3 regions of the Peribacillus sp. NPDC096448 genome follow, and region 3 is predicted to be linked to each of the others. Evidence: riboswitches for the same ligand, from Rfam matches in the RefSeq annotation. Region 3 holds a riboswitch; each other region holds the start of a gene.
The links. A riboswitch is a leader RNA that binds a small molecule or an ion and turns the genes downstream of it on or off. The one in region 3 is predicted to bind glycine.
Positions count from the first base shown of each region.

Region 1 (5,994 bases), on a different contig from region 3:
GTATTTTTTGTGGCAAAGTTATAGATCATCACATCTTCTTCCTGACCAAGGCGGTGAATCCGTCCAATTCGCTGTTCGAGCCTCATTGGGTTCCATGGCAGGTCAAAATTAATCAAGTGATGGCAAAACTGAAGGTTTATCCCTTCCCCGCCAGCTTCTGTTGCGATTAATACCTGTATATTCTTTTGGAATAATTCTCGCATCCAGTCTTTCTTTCCGCGCTTAAAACCGCCTCGAAAAGGAACGGATGAAATTCCGTTCTGCTGTAGGTACCATTGGAGATATAGTTGAGTCGCCCTATATTCCGTAAAGATAATCACTTTGTCATCAATTTTCTTGATCAGTTCCAAAGCTTTTTCAGCCTTTGAGTTCTGAACCGTTTCATTCACTTTAGAAAATAAATCATCAAGCTTTGCCAAAAAGTCAGGGGAAGGCTGATCGTATTTGTCTCTCATATTTTTTAATGTATAAAAGACCGCCTCTCTGCTGCTGCATGCTTCCCTTTGGAGAGTGAGAGCCGAAAAGGCGCTTCCTTTTGATCCATCCGAAATTGGCTTGAATTTGGAAACAGCATCGTATAATGCTTGTTCCGTTGGAGAAAATTCAATGGTGATGGTTTCCACATGCCGTTTTGTCCATTCAATGCCAGTATCGGCCCGCCGGTTTCGAATCATGACAGTGTTGACCAATTCCTTTAGGTGTTCATCTTCAATTGTGTTCCGGCCTTTACCTTTATACTTTTCCGAAAAGAGTGAGGCATTTCCCAAGTGGCCCGGTTTCAATAATGAAACGAGGTGGAAAATCTCCTCGACTTTATTTTGAATTGGTGTGGCTGTCAGGAGTAAACAAAATTTCTTTTTCAGATTTTGGACGAATTCATAGTTCTTCGTCTTATTATTTTTAAGTTTATGAGCTTCATCAATAATGATGAAGTCATATTCCTGAGTGAAGATGATATCTCGATGTGGAGCGCGTTTCGCCGTATCAATGGATGAAATGACCACATCACAGGAGTCCCAGACATAACTTTTTCTCTGAACGACTGCCGGAATATGAAACTTGGTATTCAATTCAAATGCCCATTGTGAGACAAGGGAAGCCGGAACGAGGATCAATACTTTTTTTACAAGGCCCCTAATCATATACTCTTTTAGGATCAAGCCTGCTTCAATTGTTTTCCCTAGCCCTACCTCATCAGCCAAAATGGCTTTTCCATTCATCTTTTCCACCACTTGCTTCGCCGCTTCCAATTGATGGGGAAGCGGGGTTAACTGCGGAAGGTGCTTGGGCGCCTGTAAACCTTCAAAATCAGGGATGATAAGATTTTCCTCCATTTGAACCGCCAACTTATAAAGCTCCCAATTTCCCCATGGACCGTCATTTTCCATCTTTTGCAGAAACTCGTCATTCCATTCAGAATTGAAGGATATATTGATTTTCATAGAAATAACTCCCTCTTAAATCATAATTTCCTTAATATAAGGTCAAAACCCGAACATTTCATATGTGAAGTAAGAAAAATATTTCTCTTCAAAAGATATTGCAGAGATAAGTTTCTTAGGGTAGGATATAAGTATATTTAGAAAATTCCAATTTCCAAACGCTATAAAGAATGTTTGTACATTGATTGTGCAGTTCGCGTTTTCTTAGTATGGGCTATAGGCTCCTAATTTATCCAAGATTACTGAAGGAGATCAGCAAACGGTTTCTGAATTTTTAGGAGAATTGGCAGAGAATGCATTCCATTTATGCTCAAAGGTTTAACTGATGCTTGGGGCTTATTCGCTTCCTTTCATTGGTAGACCATTTATATGCGGGTGAAGATAAGGGGAGAGACTACGGATGTAGCGCCGAAGGAGCAAACTTAGCAGTGAATCTCTCAGGCAAAAGAACTCTTATTGGACGCAACTCTGGAGAGCGCCGCCCGTTTTGGGACGGCCACCAAAGGGGAAAACCTATTACATAGGTAAACTTTCAGGTTTCAGGACAGAGAAAAAGCTCAAACGGGCTTTCTCTGTCCTTTTTTGTGCTTTTTTTACATCATGAATCAGGTTATATCTGATGCGTAATGACTAGAAGCTTTTGATAATGAAGCCAATTAAATTAAAAAAATCTGAAGGGGGTCATTTTTTGACCAATTTAAAAAGAACACCACTATTTGAGGTTTATCGTGAATACGGAGGTAAAACGATTGATTTTGGCGGCTGGGAACTTCCTGTCCAATTTTCGGGTATAAAGGACGAACATGAAGCCGTACGAACAAAAGCGGGGTTATTCGATGTTTCCCATATGGGGGAAGTCGATGTTAAGGGTCCTGGAAGCCTTTCCTTTTTACAGAAGATGCTGACCAATGATATCTCAAAGCTTCAACTGGGCGGTGCCCAATATACCGCCATGTGTTATGAAAACGGAGGCACGGTTGATGATCTAATCGTGTATAAAAGGGCTGAGGACGACTATCTGCTCGTGGTCAATGCGGCGAATACAGAAAAAGATTTCAATTGGCTGCAAGCTAATTTAGCGGAAGATGTCCAAATTACGAATGTATCGAGTGACTATACACAGCTGGCACTTCAAGGACCAGCTGCAGAGAAGATATTACAAAAACTATCGGGAAATACTGACTTAAGCGAAATTGGATTTTTCAAGTTCAAGGAAAATGTCATGATTAACGGTATCTCCACGCTGGTATCCCGTACTGGATACACTGGTGAAGATGGTTTTGAGATATATAGCGACAGTAAAAATGGCCCTGCCCTTTGGAAGGCGATTATGGATGCCGGAAAGGAAGAGGGGGTTCAGCCGATAGGTTTAGGTGCTCGTGATACTCTGCGTTTTGAAGCGAAACTGCCGCTATATGGGCAGGAGCTTTCAGCGGACATCACCCCGATAGAAGCCGGGATTGGTTTTGCAGTAAAAGTGGATAAGGAAGCTGATTTTTTCGGGAAAGCCGTACTTGCTGAGCAAAAGGAGAAAGGAGCTCCCCGCAAACTTGTGGGAATTGAAATGATTGACCGTGGCATTCCACGTCATGGGTATAAGGTCTACAGCGGTGATAAAGTCATTGGCGAGGTCACGACCGGTACCCAATCACCAACATTGAAGAAAAACGTTGGATTGGTACTTATCGATAAGGAATTTTCGGTGCTGGATGCGGAAGTCGAAGTGGAAATCCGTTCCAAACGTTTGAAAGCCGTTATAATACAAACACCTTTTTATAAAAAACCACGTAAATAGAGGGGAATGGTCATTAGATGAAACATCGTTATTTACCCATGACAGAGCAAGATAAACAAGAAATGCTGGAAGCGATAGGGGTATCCACTGCGGAAGAACTTTTCAATGATATCCCTGAAAGCGTTCGTTTTCAAGGAGAATACGATATCAAGCCTGCTAAATCTGAACCTGCGTTAATGAAAGAATTATCAAGGCTTGCTGCCAAGAATGCTGACCTTAAAAACTATGCTTCCTTCCTTGGTGCGGGTGTCTATGACCATTACGCTCCGGTCATCGTCGATCATGTTCTTTCCCGTTCTGAGTTTTATACGGCTTATACACCCTATCAGCCTGAAATTTCACAGGGCGAGCTTCAAGCAATCTTTGAATATCAAACGATGATCTGTGAATTGACGGGCATGGATGTGGCTAACTCCTCCATGTATGACGGCGGGACGGCGCTGGCTGAAGCAGCGATGCTTGCTTCAGGACAGACACGGCGGAAGAAGATTCTCATTTCAGGAACCGTACATCCTGAATCAAGAGAAGTCGTGAAGACCTATGCGAAAGGGCAACGCGTGGAAGTGATCGAAATTCCTTATAAAGACGGTGTGACGGATTTAGCTGCTTTAAGGGAATTGGCGAATGATGACATTGCAGGAGTGATCGTGCAATATCCGAACTTTTTTGGCCGGATCGAGCCATTGAAAGAAATGGAAGAAATCATTCATGGCGTCAAGTCAATGTTTATCGTTTCCAGTAATCCGCTTGCATTGGGAGCTTTGACATCCCCTGGTGCACTCGGTGCGGATATCGTAACGGGGGATGCTCAGCCATTCGGCATTCCAGCGGCATTCGGTGGACCTCATTGTGGATATTTTGCCGTTACTAATAAACTTGTTCGGAAAGTTCCGGGCCGACTCGTAGGTCAAACTGTGGATGAAAATGGAAAACGGGGGTTTGTACTGACGCTTCAAGCTCGTGAACAGCACATTCGCCGTGACAAAGCCACATCCAACATATGTTCCAATCAAGCTTTGAATGCCTTGGCAGCTTCTGTTGCAATGACCGCACTTGGGAAAAAGGGTGTCAAAGAAATGGCCGTGCAAAATATCCAAAAAGCGCATTACGCGAAAAAAGCAATTATGGCAAAAGGGGTGGAAGTGATATTCGAAGGTCCTTCGTTTAATGAATTTGTCATTAAACTGCCTGCTCCGTTTTCAGAAATCAATAAAACCCTTTTTGAAAAAGGGATGATTGGGGGCTTCGATTTAGGGACGGTTTATCCTGAATTGAAAGACCATATGCTTGTTGCGGTAACTGAACTAAGAACAAAAGAAGAAATTGATGCACTTGCGCAGGAATTGGGGGATCAACATGAATAATCAAGATCAATCACTCATTTTTGAAATCAGTACTTCCGGTCGAATCGGTTACAGTCTGCCAGAAATGGATGTTGCAACTATTCCGCTCGAAGAAATTCTTCCTGCCGACTACATCCGTGAAGAAGAGGCAGAGCTTCCTGAGGTGTCCGAACTGGATATCATGCGTCACTATACAGCACTTTCCAAACGGAATCATGGGGTGGATTCGGGTTTTTATCCGCTGGGTTCGTGCACGATGAAATATAATCCGAAAATAAATGAAAATGTGGCACGCTTCAACGGTTTTGCCCATATCCATCCGTATCAAGATCCCGCTACTGTACAAGGAGCATTGGGACTATTATTTGATTTGCAGGAACACTTAACGGAAATCACCGGAATGGACCAAGTGACATTACAGCCTGCAGCAGGTGCTCACGGTGAATGGACAGGATTGATGATGATTCGCGCTTTTCACGAAGCGAATGGCGATACAGAACGGACGAAAGTGATTGTACCTGATTCGGCACATGGTACAAATCCTGCCTCTGCCACTGTTGCCGGACTTGAAACGATTACAGTGAAGTCCGATGAAAATGGATTAGTAGACCTTGAAGATTTAAAGCGTGTTGTCGGTCCGGATACGGCGGCCTTGATGCTGACGAACCCCAATACATTGGGATTGTTTGAAGAAAACATTTTGGAAATGGCACAACTTGTCCATGACGCAGGTGGAAAGCTTTATTATGATGGAGCGAATCTGAATGCAGTCCTATCAAAAGCACGGCCGGGTGACATGGGCTTTGATGTTGTTCACTTAAATCTCCATAAAACATTCACAGGTCCTCATGGCGGCGGCGGCCCGGGTTCTGGTCCTGTAGGTGTGAAGTCGGACTTGATCCCTTACTTGCCTAAACCTCTTGTAGTCAAACAAGGTGAGCAATTCGTTCTTGATTATAATCGTCCGCAATCCATTGGCAGGGTAAAACCTTATTATGGTAATTTCGGGATAAACGTGAGGGCATATACGTACATTCGTTCAATGGGTCCTGATGGCCTTAAAGCTGTCACCGAAAATGCGGTCATCAATGCCAATTATATGATGCGCAGGTTGGAACCTTATTTTGACTTACCATATAATCGTCATTGTAAGCACGAATTCGTATTAAGCGGACGCCGCCAAAAGAAATTGGGGGTAAGGACTCTCGATATAGCTAAAAGATTGCTGGATTTCGGGTATCATCCTCCAACCATTTACTTCCCGTTGAACGTGGAAGAAGGAATGATGATAGAACCGACTGAAACCGAGTCAAAAGAAACGTTGGATGCATTCATCGATGCGATGATCCAGATTGCCAAGGAAGCGGAAGAAACCCCGGAAATCGTTCAGGAAGCTCCGCATACAACCGTTATA
Region 1 covers NZ_JBIWEU010000001.1:437,140-443,133, forward strand. Annotated here, with positions in the region: gene ACIQ0C_RS02200 (DEAD/DEAH box helicase) at 1-1,442, opposite strand, end outside; glycine riboswitch at 1,818-1,905, shown strand; glycine riboswitch at 1,909-1,992, shown strand; gene gcvT (glycine cleavage system aminomethyltransferase GcvT) at 2,131-3,237, shown strand; gene gcvPA (aminomethyl-transferring glycine dehydrogenase subunit GcvPA) at 3,255-4,601, shown strand; gene gcvPB (aminomethyl-transferring glycine dehydrogenase subunit GcvPB) at 4,594-5,994, shown strand, end outside.
Region 1: another riboswitch for glycine. It lies ahead of gcvT (glycine cleavage system aminomethyltransferase GcvT); the one in region 3 lies ahead of glyA (serine hydroxymethyltransferase).

Region 2 (5,994 bases), on a different contig from region 3:
GCCATCAGCAGAAAGACGAATATCGCACCAAAACCGCGTCCGCCCACCGTCCATTGTTCCAAGTCCATATCTTTTCCTTTTGAAGAGCGTATGCCTAAAAATATCGATAGAAGTAAAAATGCTAAAATGATTAAGAGAGCAATATTCATTCCTGGTCACCTTCCCGGTTCCTGGGATCCAGCTTATACATGATGCCGAGTATGGCAGAGGTAAGGACCACCCACATAGCCATCCAGAACATATTGAAAGGCATCCCTAATACATATGGTTCTATTTTATTAACAAAAGGTAGAAATACGAGTATGCCTATAAAAGGAACTAGAGTAAGAATATATATAATCTTCACTAAACAAACCCCTCCGTTTTTAAATAAAGTGAAACGCCCACCAATGGGGGTTTATTCTTCAATGCCACTGATGGATGGGTGAACCAAACCGGGATGAAAAATTCATACATGGCGGAAAAGGTCCGATGATATATATTAGCTTACACTATTTTGATATAAAATTTAATGCAGTTGCCTGATATATTTTAGCAACAGTTCGCAGACAGCCGAATCCAAATGTGTTCATAAGACAGATAAAGCCTTGAATTCATATTGAGTTCAAGGCTTTATTTCCTTTAGCTATCTTTTTTCCGATAGTTATATAGTATCACCAAGAGGATGAACCAGATTGGGGTCAAGAGCAGTGATAGTCGTGTAGCTTCAGCGAATAGCATAACAATAAGGATGAACAGGAATAATCCTAAAATGGCGTAATTGACAAAAGGTGTAAAAGGAGCCTTGAAAGTCGATTCGGCTCTTAGGTCAGGCCTTGTTTTCGAATATTTGATATGGGAGATCAAGATAATGCTCCATACCCATATGAAACAGATGGCACTGATGGTAGTCACGACAGTAAATGCCTGTTCAGGTATCAGCTTGCTTAATAATGCCCCTATTGATACAACGATTGTGGATGTTAATAAGGCATTGCTCGGAACAGCCTGTTTATTTAATTTTTCCAGTTTAGCAGGGGCTTCTCCATTCCTGCTTAACGTATAGAGTATTCGGCTTGTTGAAAATAAACCGCTGTTGCATGCAGAAGCAGCGGATGTCAAAACGACGAAGTTGATGATCCCTGCAGCGACGGGAATGCCAATTAACGCAAAGACCTCTACAAATGGACTGCTCGTGGCATTCAATTGTGTCCATGGGTTGACGCAGAGAATGACGAATATGGCACCAACATAGAAAAGTAAAATCCGGACAGGGATTTTATTGATGGCAGATGGAATGTTCTTTCTCGGGTTCGCCGTTTCTGCTGCAGAAACCCCGACCAATTCGACACCGACAAATGAGAAGACGACCAACTGTAAAGATAGTAGGAATCCGGAAATGCCATTGGGGAACATGCCACCATGATTCCATAGGTTCGTTAGGGAAACCGTTCCGGTATTGGTATTGAAGCCGATGATCAAAAGAAAGATTCCTACGATGATCAAGGCGATGATCGTGATTACTTTAATGATGGCAAACCAGAATTCCAATTCGCCAAATATCTTAACGGTCAATAGGTTCAATCCTAACAGAATGACCAGGCATATTAGAGCCGGAATCCATTGAGGGACATCAAACCAATATTGTATATAGACACCGACAGCTATGATATCGGCCATTGCGGTCATGATCCAACAGAACCAATATGTCCAACCTGTCACGAAGCCGGCCCATGGACCGACATATTCAGTTGCGAATTCAGTGAATGATACATACCCTGCATTGGATAAGAGCAATTCCCCCAGGGCCCTCATCACAAAAAACAAGGCAATCCCTATTATCAGATAAGAGAATAATATGGAAGGTCCCGCCAATTGTATAGCTTTTCCTGAACCTAAAAATAACCCGGTGCCAATGGTTCCTCCTATTGCAATCAGTTGTACATGTCGATTTTTTAAATCTCTTTTCAATTCTTGTTTAGCCAATTCGTACGCCCCCGTCTTTTATAGTCTTGGTAGTGAATGTTTTTACCTGCATGGTCTTGGAGAGAGGGACGTGATTATTTCGCCCAGCTGGCCTTTCCCATTGGTTTTAAAGTTGGTGTTTTTAGTCCAATCACAAAATGGACAATAAAAAAAGAGATTGGATAATACCAATCTCTTAAAGGGCTCAGAATAACAATTTTATCATTCGTTACTCTTCTGTCCTTTTGCCTGAGATTGTGAATCCTTCGGCGCTGTATCTTGTACAGTCTCTCCAGAAGCTGCTCCTGCTATAGTGTCATCCATAGCATTCATCGCTTGCTTGTATGCGGTTGTGAAGAAATGTCAGTCAGTGAAAATCTATCACTGCTGGAGCATTCATTATACTTATAAAATAATATTGGAATTCTATCATCTATTTTTCGGTAGGTCAACAAGTTTTTTTGAAGTGAAACTGGCCTTATCTGCAGTTTATAGTGGGTTGTATTTAACTTAAGGTTTAAGCAGAAGTGATCTTTTTGAACGATCACTATAATAAAATACTGAACATCATTTTTTTAAAATGATATTTTTAGACTGGGAAAATCGACAAGATATTATTGGTAACTGTTTATTTCAAAAATACAATTGTATTTTTACAGAATATTTACTATTATAAGATAAGAAAACGTAATTGAAGTGTTATGTAATATTGATTAGGATAAAGCATTTCTAACTGCAATAATTAATAGAGAGTCGTTCGTGGTAAGGATAGTAAAACATTACCGATATTGCATCTGGGGGAGTTAATCATGTCGAACAAGGAATTAAAGAGAGGGCTGGAATCACGACATATTCAAATGATAGCTTTGGGCGGAACCATCGGAGTCGGGTTATTCATGGGATCTGCGAGCACGATCAAATGGACCGGGCCCTCTGTAATGCTTGCTTATGCCATCGCAGGTATTTTTATATTTTTCATCATGCGTTCCATGGGTGAGATGTTATATTTAGAACCGACTACAGGTTCTTTTGCAACCTTTGCGAGCAGCTATATACATCCTTTGGCAGGTTATATGACTGCTTGGAGCAATTGGTTTCAATGGGTAATCGTCGGAATGTCCGAAATCATCGCGGTTGGGTTGTATATGCAATATTGGTTCCCGGAGTTACCTGCTTGGATACCAGGTGTGGTAGCCATGATCATCTTGGGGGCGGCCAACCTCATTTCCGTAAAATCATTCGGGGAATTTGAATTCTGGTTTGCGCTTATAAAAATCATAACGATTATATTGATGATCGTTGCCGGCCTGGGCCTTATCTTCTTTGGGATAGGCAATGGCGGGGATGCGATTGGATTATCGAATCTATGGGCAAATGGCGGCTTCTTTACGGGAGGCTGGACAGGATTCTTCTTTGCGCTTTCACTTGTCGTGGCTTCCTATCAAGGCGTTGAGCTTATCGGCATCACGGCCGGTGAAGCGAAAGACCCAACGAAGACCGTAACAAAAGCGATTCAATCAATCATATGGCGTATATTGATTTTCTATATTGGTGCCATATTCGTAATCGTGACAGTCTTCCCTTGGGATCAACTGGATGACTTAGGCAGCCCATTCGTTTCAACCTTTGCCAAAATCGGTATCACTGCGGCGGCAGGAATCATCAATTTTGTCGTAATCACTGCGGCAATGTCCGGATGCAACAGTGGGATTTTCAGTGCAGGACGTATGCTTTACACACTGGCATTGAATGGCCAAGCTCCGAAAGTCTTTGCTAAAGTATCCAAAAATGGAGTGCCGGCATATTGCACGATCGCTGTACTATTAGGATTGGGCATCGGGGTTATCCTGAATTACCTTGCACCGCCGCAATTATTCCTTTATGTGTATAGTGCGAGTGTATTGCCCGGGATGATTCCATGGTTTGTCTTACTTATCAGTGAGCTTAAATTCAGAAAGGTAAATGCCGCTGAAATGGAGAAGCATCCTTTCAGAATGCCGTTGGCCCCTTACAGTAACTATGCGACAATAGCCTTTTTACTGATGGTGCTGGTGGGTATGTGGATCAATCCGAGTACCCGGATTTCCTTGGTTGTCGGGATCGTTTTCCTAGCCTTGGTCGTGGCAAGTTATTACATGCTGAAAATGGATAAACGAACACCGTTGGATGTTAAATCCGATGATGAAATTTCAGGATGAAAAATTCTATTAGAAAGCCCTTCTCTTAATTCGAGAAGGGCTTTTGTTGTCTTTGTGGATCAATTGTTAGAATTCACGAGTAAATCAGCGAAATTCACGAGTAAAGTAGTTGAATTCACGAGTAAATCAGCGAAATTCACGAGTAAAGTAGTTGAATTCACGAGTAAAGTAGTTGAATTCACGAGTAAATCGGCAAAACTCACGAGTAAAGCCGTGGAATTCACGAGTAAAGCTAATTTGACCCCATAACAAGGGAGACCAGTAGGGGGAATGAATCAAAAAGCCTATGGAGTGAGAATTCCTGCCAGATTTTTTCATCTTTACACAAGGAAGTTTTTATACAAATTACCGGGCGTACCGTAACACCAAATGATGCGCTCCACATGAACGAATATAAACAGCGTCTATTCCAGACGATTTTCCACTGACATCAAGTCCGCGATATAGCTTAGGATTTGTTGGTTCCAATGCAGAAATCGAGCCAAATGGGACACCAATCCAAGTAAAGAACGCAAGTATAGTAAGTATTATTTTTTAACAATATTTATTCGCCGAGAATAAAATTCTAAGTTGTGTACAACATTCTTTTCATAAGTTAAGTTCAGCCTTTTCCTGCTTGGAATCCTGGATATTTGGTCATTCCGCCATCAGCGTATAAGGTCATTCCCGTTACGTAGCTCGATTCGGCGGAAGCTAGCCAAGCGGCACAAGCGGCAATTTGTTCCGGTTTTCCGATGTATCCCATCGGTATCAGGTCGATGACTTCTTGTTTGGCTTTTGGGTCATTGAATTTTTCGGCATTGATGGGTGTGTCGATTGCCCCAGGTGAAATATTATTAATGCGAATCCCTTTAGGAGCATATTCAAGTGCAAGGGTTTCTGTCATCATCTTCACTCCGCCCTTACTTGCTGCATAGTGGACAAAATGAGGCCAAGGTATCCGGTCATGGACGGAAGACATGTTAATGATATTGCCCTTGATACCATGATCGAGCATATAATTGATTGCTTCCCTGCTTGCCAGGAACATCCCCGTTAGATTTACATCGATGACTTTCTGCCAATCTTCAAGAGTCAATTTTTCGCTGGGCACTTCATTTTCAATACCAGCATTGTTGATCATGATGTCGATTGTACCAAAGGTGTCCACAGCGAAAGAAAGCAATTTCTTCACATCCGCTTCTTTAGAAACGTCACCTTGAATGGCTGCGGCTTTCCCACCTGCAGCTTCAATCGTTTTGATGATTTCCTTATGGTCGCCATTTTCAGTGTGATAATTTAATACGACATGTGCTTTTTCTTTACCGAACCTTTCGGCCATGGCTTTTCCTAACCCTTTTGCCGCCCCAGTGATCACGACCACTTTTTTCTCTAAATCGTCATACATCATTCATCTCTCCTTTAACTATTCTTTTGTGAAGCCGATCATGATTCCGCCAGCAATTACGAGTACACACCCGATGATGACGAAGGCCATTTGCTTTTTGGATTTTTTCTCTCCTAAAAGAAAGATGCCGCCTAAAGTGGAAATGACGATTCCCATTTGGGAAAATGAGAATGCGATGGCAACGCCAACTTTTGGATTAGCGAGCAAGAGACCGATATTTCCGACTGCCCACATCATTCCGGTTAGAATATTTCGTCCGGCATACTTATTAAACGGTTTATGTTTGATTGAAAGGAGCAAGGCAGCCAGGAACATGCCAATTGCTTGCGGCAGGATCGCCGACCATCCGTCAACTTCATTCCATCTAACGACGATGACATATGTAACATAACCCATCGTAGAAATGGCAAGGTAAAAAACCCCTTTTTTCATGCTTCCTTCTTTTTTGTTATCACCATCACCGTA
Region 2 covers NZ_JBIWEU010000005.1:90,332-96,325, reverse strand. Annotated here, with positions in the region: gene ACIQ0C_RS10705 (sodium:solute symporter family protein) at 1-149, opposite strand, end outside; gene ACIQ0C_RS10700 (DUF3311 domain-containing protein) at 146-346, opposite strand; gene ACIQ0C_RS10695 (amino acid permease) at 622-1,965, opposite strand; glycine riboswitch at 2,172-2,250, opposite strand; gene ACIQ0C_RS10690 (amino acid permease) at 2,754-4,142, shown strand; gene ACIQ0C_RS10685 (hypothetical protein) at 4,197-4,391, shown strand; gene ACIQ0C_RS10680 (glucose-1-dehydrogenase) at 4,744-5,529, opposite strand; gene ACIQ0C_RS10675 (GRP family sugar transporter) at 5,548-5,994, opposite strand, start outside.
Region 2: another riboswitch for glycine. It lies ahead of ACIQ0C_RS10695 (amino acid permease); the one in region 3 lies ahead of glyA (serine hydroxymethyltransferase).

Region 3 (5,994 bases):
ACCAGATACAGGGGTATAGATTTCAGAAGCTGTTTTAACCGACTCGATCGATCCTATTGATTCATTAGCCGTTACTTCATCACCCACTCCTGGATTTTCAACAAAAACGATATCACCTAATTGTTTTTGGGCAAAATCAGAAATTCCAATACGGACTCGGTTTTCGTCTAATTGTAGTACCCACTCATGTTCCTTGCTGTATAGTAGGTTAGCTATCACTTTTGTCATTGTTTGTTCTTCCTTTCGCTCATAAAATTTATTAATATTCACTGGTGGGTGCTTACTATATCATGCAACGGAATTATCTTTTTTTATAGAACGGTGCTTTTACCACAATAGCATCAACCATCTTCTTACGAATTTCCACTTTAAGTTGTGTTCCTAGGTCAGCATTTTCTGCTGATACAAGCGCGAGACCTAAGCTTTTCTTTAAAGACGGTGAATGGGTTCCGGATGTAATAAAACCAATTTCCTCTGCCCCACCTGAAAACACTTTATAACCGTGACGAGGAATGCCTCTTCCTGTCATTTCAATTCCAACTAATATTCGTTTTAACCCTTCTTCTTTTTGTTTTGTAAGTATGGCTTTGCCGATAAAATTACTTTCTTTGTTTGTTTTTACGACAAAACCGATTCCAGCTTCAAGAGGGCTGATTTCCTTTGTGAGCTCTTGTCCGTATAGAGAAAGACGTGCTTCAAGGCGAAGAGTGTCACGTGCACCAAGTCCGCACGGCTTTAAGCCGTTTTCTTTTCCAGTTTCCAGGAGCTTTTCCCAAAGTGCTGGCGCCTTGTCCGCTGCTAAATAAAGCTCAAATCCATCTTCCCCTGTGTAACCCGTACGGGATACAAGCACGTCCGTAATGCCATCCAGATTAACATGTTGAGTAAAGTGGAAAACGCCAATTCCCGATAAATTGATTTTCGTTAGCTTTTGTAAAATGCCTTCCGCCTTTGGACCTTGAATGGCGATCAGCGCGATGTCATTTGAAATATTACGAAGTGTCATTTCTCCTTTAATATGCTGCTTCATCCAGTCGTAATCTTTCTCAATGTTTGCTGCATTAATCACGAGAAGAAATTTATCATTTTTCAGTTTGTAGACCAATAAATCATCCACTGTCCCGCCAGATGGATAACACATCGCGGTATACTGTGCTTGATTAATGCTAAGCTTTGTTACATCGTTTGTGACAAGGTAATTAATATAGCTTTCTGCATCTTTCCCTTCAACAAGCACTTCCCCCATATGAGAGACATCAAAAAGTCCTGCTTCCTTTCGGACAGCATCATGTTCTTCTAAAATGTTAGAAAACTGAACTGGCAGTTCCCATCCACCAAAATCAATGACTTTTGCTCCGTATTTTTTATATGTTTCAAAAAGTGGTGTCCTCTTCAATCCGGTTGCTGTGCTCATTGCTACCCCTCCAATTAAGATCTCTTGCTAAATAACTGTTCTTTTACCCTTTTACCTGTTTCGGTCATTGCAAGACCACCAAGTGCTGTTTCTCTAAGTGTTCGAGGCATTTCCTTTCCAATCTCGTACATGGCTTCAATGACTTCATCACAAGGTATACGACTTTCAACACCTGCAAGAGATAAATCAGCAGCTGAAAAGGCAATGGATGTTCCAATCACATTTCGCTTAATGCAAGGCACTTCAACAAGCCCAGCAACTGGATCACAAACGAGGCCCAACAGTGATTTTAAAGCAATTGCTGTTGCATTAACCGCTTGTTTAGGTGTGCCACCTTTTAATTCAACAATGGTCCCTGCCGCCATTGCCGTTGCAGAACCGACCTCTGCTTGGCATCCTCCTGCTGCTCCGGATATAAAGGACCGGTTGGCAATGACATACCCAAGGGCACTTGCGGTGAACAGCCCCATGACTAAGTCTCTGTAGGAAGTTCCGTCATTTTTGTGAAGCGAAAACAATACTCCGGGTAATATACCGGCTGCTCCGGCTGTCGGAGTTGCCACAATGACTCCCATTCTCGCATTACTTTCAGATGTCGCCAGTGAGAAAGTCATGGCATCGCTAATATAACTTCCCGAAAGAGAGTTACCTTGATTCACGTAATCGTACATCTTAACGGCATCACCACCAGAAATGCCACTTGGTGCAGTAGAGGTGTCTTTTTTACCGCTCTCAACAGCTTCCTGCATTTTAAATAACCGTTCTTCCATCATGCTGATGATCGTCTTTTGATCTCTCCCCGATTTTTCTATTTCCATCATCAACATGGCTTCACCAATCGTTTTCTGTTTGTGTGTACAAAATTCAATTAGCTCGTTCATTGACCGAATTTCCATCATGCACCCTCTAACGACGTTTTTTTCAACACATATGAATGGTAATGTGTAGCAAGTACCGAAAAGTCATCGCTAGTGCTTAAACGAATATCAACCATTTCATCGCCAATCATAAAGATTTTAGATAAACCGCCTCCAAGGGATGCACCACCTACTTTTACCAGCCATTCCCCACGTTTTGCCGTAACGATTGTTGTATTCGGATGTTTAAAATAAGGGCAGCTCTCTTCAAATTGAAATTCGTAATCTAGACCATGTTCTTTAGTCAGCTCTATGGCATCTTTAATCCTGGAATCATCTGTATCCATGCCAAGTAATCCGCCAAGTAGGGCTTTATCTGTTCCGTGACCTTGGTACGTTTCAGCAAATGAATCGTAGAAAATAATGTTCGCCTCTTCCGGACAACCACCTAATAGTTCATGAATGAACTTCCCCATTGATACAACACCAGCAGTATGAGAACTAGATGGCCCTACCATGATAGGGCCGATAATGTCAAAACAACTTTGGAATTCCATGTTGTTTCTCCCTTCTTAGACCGTTATAGGCTGTTGAAACAATGGATATCCTTTACAAATCTCTTTTGTTGTTTCTTTTACTTTTTCTAGAACAGCTGTATCTCCATTGCTCTTTAAAACAGCCGCAATCACTTCTCCGATTTTAACCATTTCTTCCTGCTTCATACCACGTGTCGTTAAAGCCGCTGTTCCCATTCGAATGCCACTTGTGACAAATGGGCTTTCAGTATCATAGGGAATCGTGTTTTTGTTAACTGTTATTCCCGCCTCTTCTAGTAATCGTTCTGCTTCTTTTCCGGTTAAATTCCATTGGCGAACGTCTAAAAGGACGATATGGTTGTCCGTTCCACCTGAAACAAGAATTGCGCCTGCTTTCTTTAATGTTTCGCCAAGTGTTGCTGCGTTTTCAATGATTTGTTTGGCATAGATCTTAAAGCTGGGTTGCAATGCTTCTTTAAAGGAAACCGCCTTTGCCGCAATAATGTGCATGAGTGGCCCTCCTTGAATCCCTGGGAATATAGCTTTATTTATTTTCTTTATCATGTCTTCATCATTTGTTAAAATGATGCCGCCACGTGGACCGCGTAAAGTTTTGTGCGTTGTGCTTGTCACCACATCCGCATATGGGATGGGCGATGGATGAAAACCTGCTGCCACGAGCCCTGCAATATGAGCCATATCCACCATCAGTTTTGCTCCAACTTGATCGGCGATTTCTTTAAAACGTGCAAAATCAATTGTTCTTGGGAAAGCACTTGTCCCCGCAATAATCAATTTTGGTTTTTCTTTTTTCGCGATTGCTTCAAGATCATCATAGTCTATCAAGTGAGTATCTTCTCTCACCCCATAAGACACAATATCAAACCATTTCCCCGAGATGCTGACGGGACTACCATGAGTTAAGTGTCCTCCATGCGAAAGGTTCATCCCCATCACTTTATCGCCCGGCTGAAGCAGCGCATAAAAAACAGCTAGATTTGCTTGTGCACCTGAGTGTGGTTGTACATTTGCATACTTAGCACCAAACAGCTTGGTTAGGCGTTCAATCGCTGTTTGTTCCACCACATCTACATATTCACAGCCTCCATAGTAACGCTTCCCCGGATATCCTTCTGCATACTTATTAGTGAGGACAGACCCCATAGCTTCCATCACTTCTTTACTTACGAAGTTTTCTGATGCGATTAATTCTAACGTATTATGTTGTCTTTCCCTTTCATTCTCCATGGCATTATAAATCTCTGAATCATAGTTTTGTAGACTCATATTCAAATATCCTCCTCGATTTTCTTCCAAGCTCCCTTTCCTCACAAAAAAGGACAGAGGAAAGGCAGGATAAATATCCCACCTTTCCTCTGTCCTTTTTACCTGAGAGATTACCTTCGGTATGAAACATATTACAAAACAATCTGTCTTGTATATTCTTTCATCAAAAGGATTCCCCTTTGGTGGCTTTTCAGCTCTCTCCAGAGGTGCGTCCAATTGTAGTCTTTTTACCTGAGAGTTTCTATCCCAAGGTTTTTTTGGGAATTGCTCCTTCGGTGCCGAATCGATTTCTTCGGTCTCTCCCACAATTATCATCCGCTTATATAAATTTCCATTATAATTGCATGTTAACGGGTTTAAATGAAAATTTCAATAATTATCTGAAAAAACTTTATTTTCAGAAATTTAAATATGGACGGTATAGATCTTTCTGACAGTTCATAAAATAAGAAGTTATTCGTTATGCAATATCAAAATTGTTAACTGCTTTTCTGAATCCCAACAAGTTTCTGTATCTAGGAACCGCTCCACTTTTGAACGGTTGCTAAGAAAAGCGAAAGATGGAAAGGACATCATGTCTAAATTTTTAACACAATGGATGTTTGGAAAAAGAAAAAATTAAGGTAGTGCGAGATTTGCGAGAATCCTTGAAGCAATAAAGATTGCTTAGCAACTTCCTCTTTGTCCCAACCACTTGATATATTAGCTATAACGATAATTGCTAGAACCCATACCCACCACTTCTTTGGCTTCTTTAGATTGATTTTCTTTTCCATACTCATTTTGAATTCTTCTCCTTTACCTTACAGTTTTACTATCTACGACTATGTCACCACCTCCACTTCCCTGTATTAATAGTAAGGTAATTATTTTCCATCTCCTTGATTTAAATGCCTTTTTTTCAATACCCTGTTTAAATCTTGATTTTAAATAGGGAGGGTATGAATCAGCACCGGACAGGGAATGGGATTTTCCATTCCCTGTCCGACAGAGATAAGTAATCGTTTGGGTAGGTAAAGTAAAACCCCATCTTTTATTTGTTTAATATGACTCTCAGTTCACCAATTTAAGTATTCATGCAATGGACTATAAGTCTACTATCAATCAAGTAATCATTTCTTTATAGCTATTTGGATTCACTTTATTTACAGTAAAATCAGCTATAGCAACTTGGTAATAATTTGATAATTTATTTAACATTAGATCTAATTCTTTATTGCTATATAGCCCTACTATCACTTCATTTAAAATAACTGTATTGTTTCTTTCCATTTTATTTTCCTCCTTTTGTTTGAAAAATTTTTCATCTTTTATTTGCATTTTAGATCTGATGGAAATGAACATTAAATGTTTTACTAATGAACGATGGCTCATCAATGAAATGGCGATGACGGGAGTGGCTGTTTGTAAATCAAAAACAGTGCCGTCCATTTTCCTTCTCAAGAAGAATTCCATATCTACTCTTTTTAGTTTTTTCTAATTTTTCATCTTTAGAAAATGCTCTTCCCGTTAAATCCATAGGCCCTGGACGAATAACCGAACCGCTTTTTCCATACTCTTGCTACATTCTCAGAGTTATACTCAAGTTCCCTTTTTTCTAATAATTCCAATCCTTCCCCAATGTCATCCATTTCGTTATCAATCCCATTGTTGGTCATTTTCAAGAAGTGACCACTCCCTGCTTTTCCTGCATATAAATATCCATTTTCTACAGATATATCTCTGAAAATGGGCTCTACTATGCGCCAAGCTTCAAGGTCTCCTCCAATCTTGAAACAAGCACCTTTTCGAGCACCTTCCTTTCCTTCAGAGGACACGACATCCATAAAGTTCACACCATATCTCTTTAGCCTATTGTACCGGCGAATGGTATCCTTATAGTAGGAATTTCCAGATTGAA
Region 3 covers NZ_JBIWEU010000014.1:65,289-71,282, forward strand. Annotated here, with positions in the region: gene gcvH (glycine cleavage system protein GcvH) at 1-228, opposite strand, end outside; gene gcvT (glycine cleavage system aminomethyltransferase GcvT) at 302-1,414, opposite strand; gene sdaAA (L-serine ammonia-lyase, iron-sulfur-dependent, subunit alpha) at 1,429-2,310, opposite strand; gene ACIQ0C_RS21340 (serine dehydratase beta chain) at 2,310-2,828, opposite strand; gene glyA (serine hydroxymethyltransferase) at 2,844-4,094, opposite strand; glycine riboswitch at 4,181-4,301, opposite strand; glycine riboswitch at 4,304-4,409, opposite strand; gene ACIQ0C_RS21350 (hypothetical protein) at 4,673-4,876, opposite strand; partial or broken gene gnd (phosphogluconate dehydrogenase (NAD(+)-dependent, decarboxylating)) at 5,451-5,994, opposite strand, start outside.